3 regions of the Paenibacillus sp. FSL F4-0236 genome follow, and region 3 is predicted to be linked to each of the others. Evidence: a T-box and tRNA genes for the amino acid it is inferred to sense, from the RefSeq annotation. Region 3 holds a T-box; the other regions hold tRNA genes.
What was found. The T-box of region 3 lies ahead of ileS (isoleucine--tRNA ligase). A T-box ahead of a tRNA ligase gene usually reads a tRNA of that ligase, here a tRNA-Ile.
Positions count from the first base shown of each region.

Region 1 (2,262 bases), on a different contig from region 3:
CTCAACCTGAGGTCGCACTGGAAACTGGGTGACTTGAGTACAGAAGAGGAAAGTGGAATTCCACGTGTAGCGGTGAAATGCGTAGATATGTGGAGGAACACCAGTGGCGAAGGCGACTTTCTGGGCTGTAACTGACGCTGAGGCGCGAAAGCGTGGGGAGCAAACAGGATTAGATACCCTGGTAGTCCACGCCGTAAACGATGAGTGCTAGGTGTTAGGGGTTTCGATACCCTTGGTGCCGAAGTTAACACAGTAAGCACTCCGCCTGGGGAGTACGGTCGCAAGACTGAAACTCAAAGGAATTGACGGGGACCCGCACAAGCAGTGGAGTATGTGGTTTAATTCGAAGCAACGCGAAGAACCTTACCAGGTCTTGACATCCCTCTGAATCCACTAGAGATAGTGGCGGCCTTCGGGACAGAGGAGACAGGTGGTGCATGGTTGTCGTCAGCTCGTGTCGTGAGATGTTGGGTTAAGTCCCGCAACGAGCGCAACCCTTAACTTTAGTTGCCAGCAAGTAATGTTGGGCACTCTAGAGTGACTGCCGGTGACAAACCGGAGGAAGGTGGGGATGACGTCAAATCATCATGCCCCTTATGACCTGGGCTACACACGTACTACAATGGCCGGTACAACGGGAAGCGAAACCGCGAGGTGAAGCCAATCCCATCAAAGCCGGTCTCAGTTCGGATTGCAGGCTGCAACTCGCCTGCATGAAGTCGGAATTGCTAGTAATCGCGGATCAGCATGCCGCGGTGAATACGTTCCCGGGTCTTGTACACACCGCCCGTCACACCACGAGAGTTTACAACACCCGAAGTCGGTGGGGTAACCCGCAAGGGAGCCAGCCGCCGAAGGTGGGGTAGATGATTGGGGTGAAGTCGTAACAAGGTAGCCGTATCGGAAGGTGCGGCTGGATCACCTCCTTTCTATGGAGAATCGTCTTCTGCAATGAAGACATTCAAATCGGAAGTTAAACTTCCATTATAGAACCTTCGGGTTCGAACACTCACTCGTGTTCAGTTTTGAAAGAGTAAGTCTCTTTCATATACGTTTGGTGGCGATAGCGGAGGGGTTCCACACGTACCCATCCCGAACACGACCGTTAAGCCCTCCAGCGCCGATGGTACTTGGACCGAAGGGTCCTGGGAGAGTAGGACGCCGCCAAGCGGACAACCATTCTTTGGTTGATTCACAATGTTATATATGTTATATGGGCTTTTAGCTCAGTTGGTTAGAGCGCACCTCTGATAAGGGTGAGGTCGGTGGTTCGAGTCCACCAAGGCCCACCATATAACTTTATATCTTTTATGGGGCCATAGCTCAGCTGGGAGAGCGCCTGCCTTGCAAGCAGGAGGTCAGCGGTTCGATCCCGCTTGGCTCCACCATAAGTTTTAATTCAATACCTTCTTTAAACATTGATCCTTGAAAACTGGATACCGAAACGAATTTGCGTTTTAGAACATTTTTTAGCAACTTGTTTAAACAAGTAAATGTTATTAGTGAGATGATTCCAAAAGAAATGTCATTGTATGATATTTTCCTGCGGAAAAATCAAGGTTAAGCTAATAAGAGCACACGGAGGATGCCTAGGCGCCAGGAGCCGACGAAGGACGTGGCGAACAACGAAACTGCCTCGGGGAGCTGTAAGCAAGCTTTGATCCGGGGGTGTCCGAATGGGGAAACCCAGCTGTGGTAATTCGCAGTTACTCATCTCTGAACACATAGGAGATGTAGAGGCAGACCAGGGGAACTGAAACATCTAAGTACCCTGAGGAAGAGAAAACAATAGTGATTCCGTCAGTAGCGGCGAGCGAACGCGGAACAGCCTAAACCTAAGAGCTTGCTCTTAGGGGTTGTGGGACGTCTCACATGGAGTTACAAAGGAATATGGTAGGTGAAGAGGTCTGGAAAGGCCCGCGATAGAGGTAAAAGCCCTGTAGCCTAAACTGTGTTCTCTCCGAGACGGATCCCGAGTAGTGCGGGGCACGTGAAACCCCGTATGAATCCAGCAGGACCATCTGCTAAGGCTAAATACTACCTGGCGACCGATAGTGAAACAGTACCGTGAGGGAAAGGTGAAAAGCACCCCGGAAGGGGAGTGAAATAGAACCTGAAACCGTGTGCTTACAAAAAGTCAGAGCCCTATTTATGGGTGATGGCGTGCCTTTTGTAGAATGAACCGGCGAGTTACGTTTAACATGCAAGGTTAAGTCGAGAAGACGGAGCCGCAGCGAAAGCGAGTCTGAATAGGGCGATTTA
Region 1 covers NZ_JBBOBK010000004.1:663-2,924, forward strand. Annotated here, with positions in the region: rRNA gene NSQ29_RS31465 (16S ribosomal RNA) at 1-929, shown strand, start outside; rRNA gene rrf (5S ribosomal RNA) at 1,054-1,170, shown strand; tRNA gene NSQ29_RS31475 (tRNA-Ile) at 1,216-1,292, shown strand; tRNA gene NSQ29_RS31480 (tRNA-Ala) at 1,313-1,388, shown strand; rRNA gene NSQ29_RS31485 (23S ribosomal RNA) at 1,559-2,262, shown strand, end outside.
Region 1: it has a tRNA-Ile gene. The T-box ahead of ileS (isoleucine--tRNA ligase) is inferred to sense a tRNA for this amino acid. The anticodon was not compared.

Region 2 (2,262 bases), 5.2 Mb from region 3:
TAGTATTTAGCCTTAGCAGATGGTCCTGCTGGATTCATACGGGGTTTCACGTGCCCCGCACTACTCGGGATCCGTCTCGGAGAGAACACAGTTTAGGCTACAGGGCTTTTACCTCTATCGCGGGCCTTTCCAGACCTCTTCACCTACCATATTCCTTTGTAACTCCATGTGAGACGTCCCACAACCCCTAAGAGCAAGCTCTTAGGTTTAGGCTGTTCCGCGTTCGCTCGCCGCTACTGACGGAATCACTATTGTTTTCTCTTCCTCAGGGTACTTAGATGTTTCAGTTCCCCTGGTCTGCCTCTACATCTCCTATGTGTTCAGAGATGAGTAACTGCGAATTACCACAGCTGGGTTTCCCCATTCGGACACCCCCGGATCAAAGCTTGCTTACAGCTCCCCGAGGCAGTTTCGTTGTTCGCCACGTCCTTCGTCGGCTCCTGGCGCCTAGGCATCCTCCGTGTGCTCTTATTAGCTTAACCTCGATTTTTCCTAAGAAAAATCTCACTAATAACATTTACTTGTTTACACAAGTTGCTAAAAGATGTTCTAAAACGCAAATTCGTTTCGGTATCCAGTTTTCAAGGATCAAGTTTAAAGAAGGTATCGAATTAAAATTATGGTGGAGCCAAGCGGGATCGAACCGCTGACCTCCTGCTTGCAAGGCAGGCGCTCTCCCAGCTGAGCTATGGCCCCATAAAAGGATATAATGTCATATGGTGGGCCTTGGTGGACTCGAACCACCGACCTCACCCTTATCAGAGGTGCGCTCTAACCAACTGAGCTAAAAGCCCATATAACATATATAATATTGTGAATCAACCAAAGAATGGTTGTCCGCTTGGCGGCGTCCTACTCTCCCAGGACCCTTCGGTCCAAGTACCATCGGCGCTGGAGGGCTTAACGGTCGTGTTCGGGATGGGTACGTGTGGAACCCCTCCGCTATCGCCACCAAACGCATACGAAAGAGACTTGCTCTTTCAAAACTGAACACGAGTGAGTGTTCGAACCCGAAGGTTCTATAATGGAAGTTTAACTTCCGATTTGAATGTCTTCATTGCAGAAGACGATTCTCCATAGAAAGGAGGTGATCCAGCCGCACCTTCCGATACGGCTACCTTGTTACGACTTCACCCCAATCATCTACCCCACCTTCGGCGGCTGGCTCCCTTGCGGGTTACCCCACCGACTTCGGGTGTTGTAAACTCTCGTGGTGTGACGGGCGGTGTGTACAAGACCCGGGAACGTATTCACCGCGGCATGCTGATCCGCGATTACTAGCAATTCCGACTTCATGCAGGCGAGTTGCAGCCTGCAATCCGAACTGAGACCGGCTTTGATGGGATTGGCTTCACCTCGCGGTTTCGCTTCCCGTTGTACCGGCCATTGTAGTACGTGTGTAGCCCAGGTCATAAGGGGCATGATGATTTGACGTCATCCCCACCTTCCTCCGGTTTGTCACCGGCAGTCACTCTAGAGTGCCCAACATTACTTGCTGGCAACTAAAGTTAAGGGTTGCGCTCGTTGCGGGACTTAACCCAACATCTCACGACACGAGCTGACGACAACCATGCACCACCTGTCTCCTCTGTCCCGAAGGCCGCCACTATCTCTAGTGGATTCAGAGGGATGTCAAGACCTGGTAAGGTTCTTCGCGTTGCTTCGAATTAAACCACATACTCCACTGCTTGTGCGGGTCCCCGTCAATTCCTTTGAGTTTCAGTCTTGCGACCGTACTCCCCAGGCGGAGTGCTTACTGTGTTAACTTCGGCACCAAGGGTATCGAAACCCCTAACACCTAGCACTCATCGTTTACGGCGTGGACTACCAGGGTATCTAATCCTGTTTGCTCCCCACGCTTTCGCGCCTCAGCGTCAGTTACAGCCCAGAAAGTCGCCTTCGCCACTGGTGTTCCTCCACATATCTACGCATTTCACCGCTACACGTGGAATTCCACTTTCCTCTTCTGTACTCAAGTCACCCAGTTTCCAGTGCGACCTCAGGTTGAGCCCAAGGTTTAAACACCAGACTTAAATGACCGCCTGCGCGCGCTTTACGCCCAATAATTCCGGACAACGCTTGCCCCCTACGTATTACCGCGGCTGCTGGCACGTAGTTAGCCGGGGCTTTCTTCTCAGGTACCGTCACTCCGATAGCAGTTACTCTACCGGACGTTCTTCCCTGGCAACAGAGCTTTACGATCCGAAAACCTTCATCACTCACGCGGCGTTGCTCCGTCAGACTTTCGTCCATTGCGGAAGA
Region 2 covers NZ_JBBOBK010000001.1:6,006,709-6,008,970, forward strand. Annotated here, with positions in the region: rRNA gene NSQ29_RS26745 (23S ribosomal RNA) at 1-482, opposite strand, end outside; tRNA gene NSQ29_RS26750 (tRNA-Ala) at 621-696, opposite strand; tRNA gene NSQ29_RS26755 (tRNA-Ile) at 718-794, opposite strand; rRNA gene rrf (5S ribosomal RNA) at 840-956, opposite strand; rRNA gene NSQ29_RS26765 (16S ribosomal RNA) at 1,081-2,262, opposite strand, start outside.
Region 2: it has a tRNA-Ile gene. The T-box ahead of ileS (isoleucine--tRNA ligase) is inferred to sense a tRNA for this amino acid. The anticodon was not compared.

Region 3 (2,262 bases):
ATGATCAGGATACCAATCTACACTGTTGTTGTTAGCAATCAGCTGATCTTTGATCGCTGTAGTGTTGATGAACCAGCTGTCTGTTGCGTAGTACAAGAGTGGTGTATCACAACGCCAGCAGAACGGATAGCTGTGCTCGTATTTTTCTTTGCCGTAAAGCAGTCCTTTTTCAGACAAAGCTTTAACGATATCCAAATCGCAATCTTTCACGAAGCGTCCAGCAAAATCAGACACTACATCCGTATACTTACCGGAATTATCAACTACGTTCACGAAGCTGATGCCGTTCTCGCGGCAAGTCTTGTAGTCATCTTCACCATGCGCTGGTGCCATGTGTACGATCCCTGTACCACTGGAATCTGTAACGAAGGAAGCACCTACGATGACATTGCTTTTCTCTGCCTTGATGTATCCGAATGGAGGAGCGTAAGTTTTACCGATAAAATCGGAACCTTTATGTGTAGAAAGGACTGTGTGCTCGCCTTTCATTACTTCCTCCACCAAATTTTTGGCAACAATGTAGATACCGTCTTCTTGTTGTACACGTACATAATCCATGTCAGGGTTCATGGCTAACGCCATATGTGCTGGCAGCGTCCAAGGTGTAGTCGTCCAAGCTAGTACGTAGTCTCCACTGTCATCCAGTTTAAACTTTGCAGTCGCACTGAGATCCTTGACAGTCTTGTAGCCTTGGGCTACTTCATGGGAGCTTAGGGTAGTCTGACAGCTTGGGCAGTAAGGACTAACGCGGTGTCCGCGGTAGAGCAACCCTTTGTCATGCACAGTAGCCAAGATGTTCCACACGCTCTCGATATACGTGTTATTCAAAGTTACGTAAGGATTATCTAGATCCGTCCAGTATCCGATACCCTCTGTAAACTCGCGCCATTGCTTCTCATAACCGAAGACGCTGTCTTTACATTCCTGAATGAATTTTTCTACGCCATATTCCTCGATCTCTTGTTTGCCGGAGATGCCAAGCTTCTTTTGTACGCCTAGTTCTACTGGCAAACCGTGTGTATCCCAGCCCGCTTTACGTACCACGCGGTAACCTTTCATCGTTTGGTAACGACCGATGAAATCCTTGATTACACGGCCCAGCACGTGCCCGATATGCGGTGCACCGTTCGCTGTTGGAGGACCTTCGTAAAATACATAGTTCGGACGTCCTTCACGATTCTCCATCGATTTACGGAACGTATTTTCGTCGCTCCATTTCTTGAGTATGCGGACATCTCTTGCCCGCGCTTTTTCTTTGACATCTACTTTTTGCATGTGATGGTCAATCCTTTCATGGTTTAGTCTGTAAAGCTCTTTTCGATCCTTGGGCAGTCTGGTTCAGCTGGCGCATTCAGCTCTTGTCTTCGGTACCCGAGCTGCGATCCCGCAGGGCAGCACTGGCTCGGGGTGCCACTGGGACCGGCGAGTGAAACGCCGGTCTGCTCTAGCAGTGAAGGCCCCGCAGGCGAACCCGCCAGGGGAGCCTAAGAAGGGCCGCTCCTTCAGCCACATGAGTCCGTTCGCTTCCACCACCGTACCCGTTTGCACGAGGCTTTACATTGCGGGTGTCCAGAAGGCGGCAGCCCTTGGGGTCCCCCTTAGAAAGGGGGATTTAGGGGGATGGCCACCCCGGAACAACAAAATAAGCGTCATCCCACCCCCAAAGGGGCGAGACAACGCTCGCGATACCACCCTAATTCTGCGCATGAGCACATCCTTAAGGGGAGTGTATTCAGCACAATCTCAGTCCTGCGCGTAAATCTCATGCACAGGTCCGGTGTAACGTCCGGCGGACGGCTAAGCTTACGCACGATCAACGCTTCAGCTTAACTTCTAGGGGAAGATCTTCCGGCAGGGTTCGAACAATCGGCTCTCAGCAATCGCCGACTCTCTGGAGAACGTTACCTTGTCGTACTTGTCCCGTCATCGAATACATATAAACATTATACAGATATGTTCTATTTATAGACTTTTTAAGTCTAAATGTCAACAACCGCTAGCCAAATCCGCAATTAGGAGTATACCTGTGCAGGCGGAATACTTTATTATGATCGATTTTAGCGGAAAATAAAAATAGAGGGAATAACTCCCTCTATTTAGCCGATTATAGCATGAAATTATAAATTAGAGGGAATTCCCCCCTATAAATTCAAGCAGCATTCATTCATCATAGTGCATTAGATACGATGTAGAACATCATCCTTAAAGGTTACGTTCTCGCTTGCCTCACGACTCTCCAAGGCATTCCAGTCATCCTGTGAC
Region 3 covers NZ_JBBOBK010000001.1:791,709-793,970, reverse strand. Annotated here, with positions in the region: gene ileS (isoleucine--tRNA ligase) at 1-1,275, opposite strand, end outside; T-box leader at 1,662-1,936, opposite strand; gene NSQ29_RS03610 (DivIVA domain-containing protein) at 2,178-2,262, opposite strand, start outside.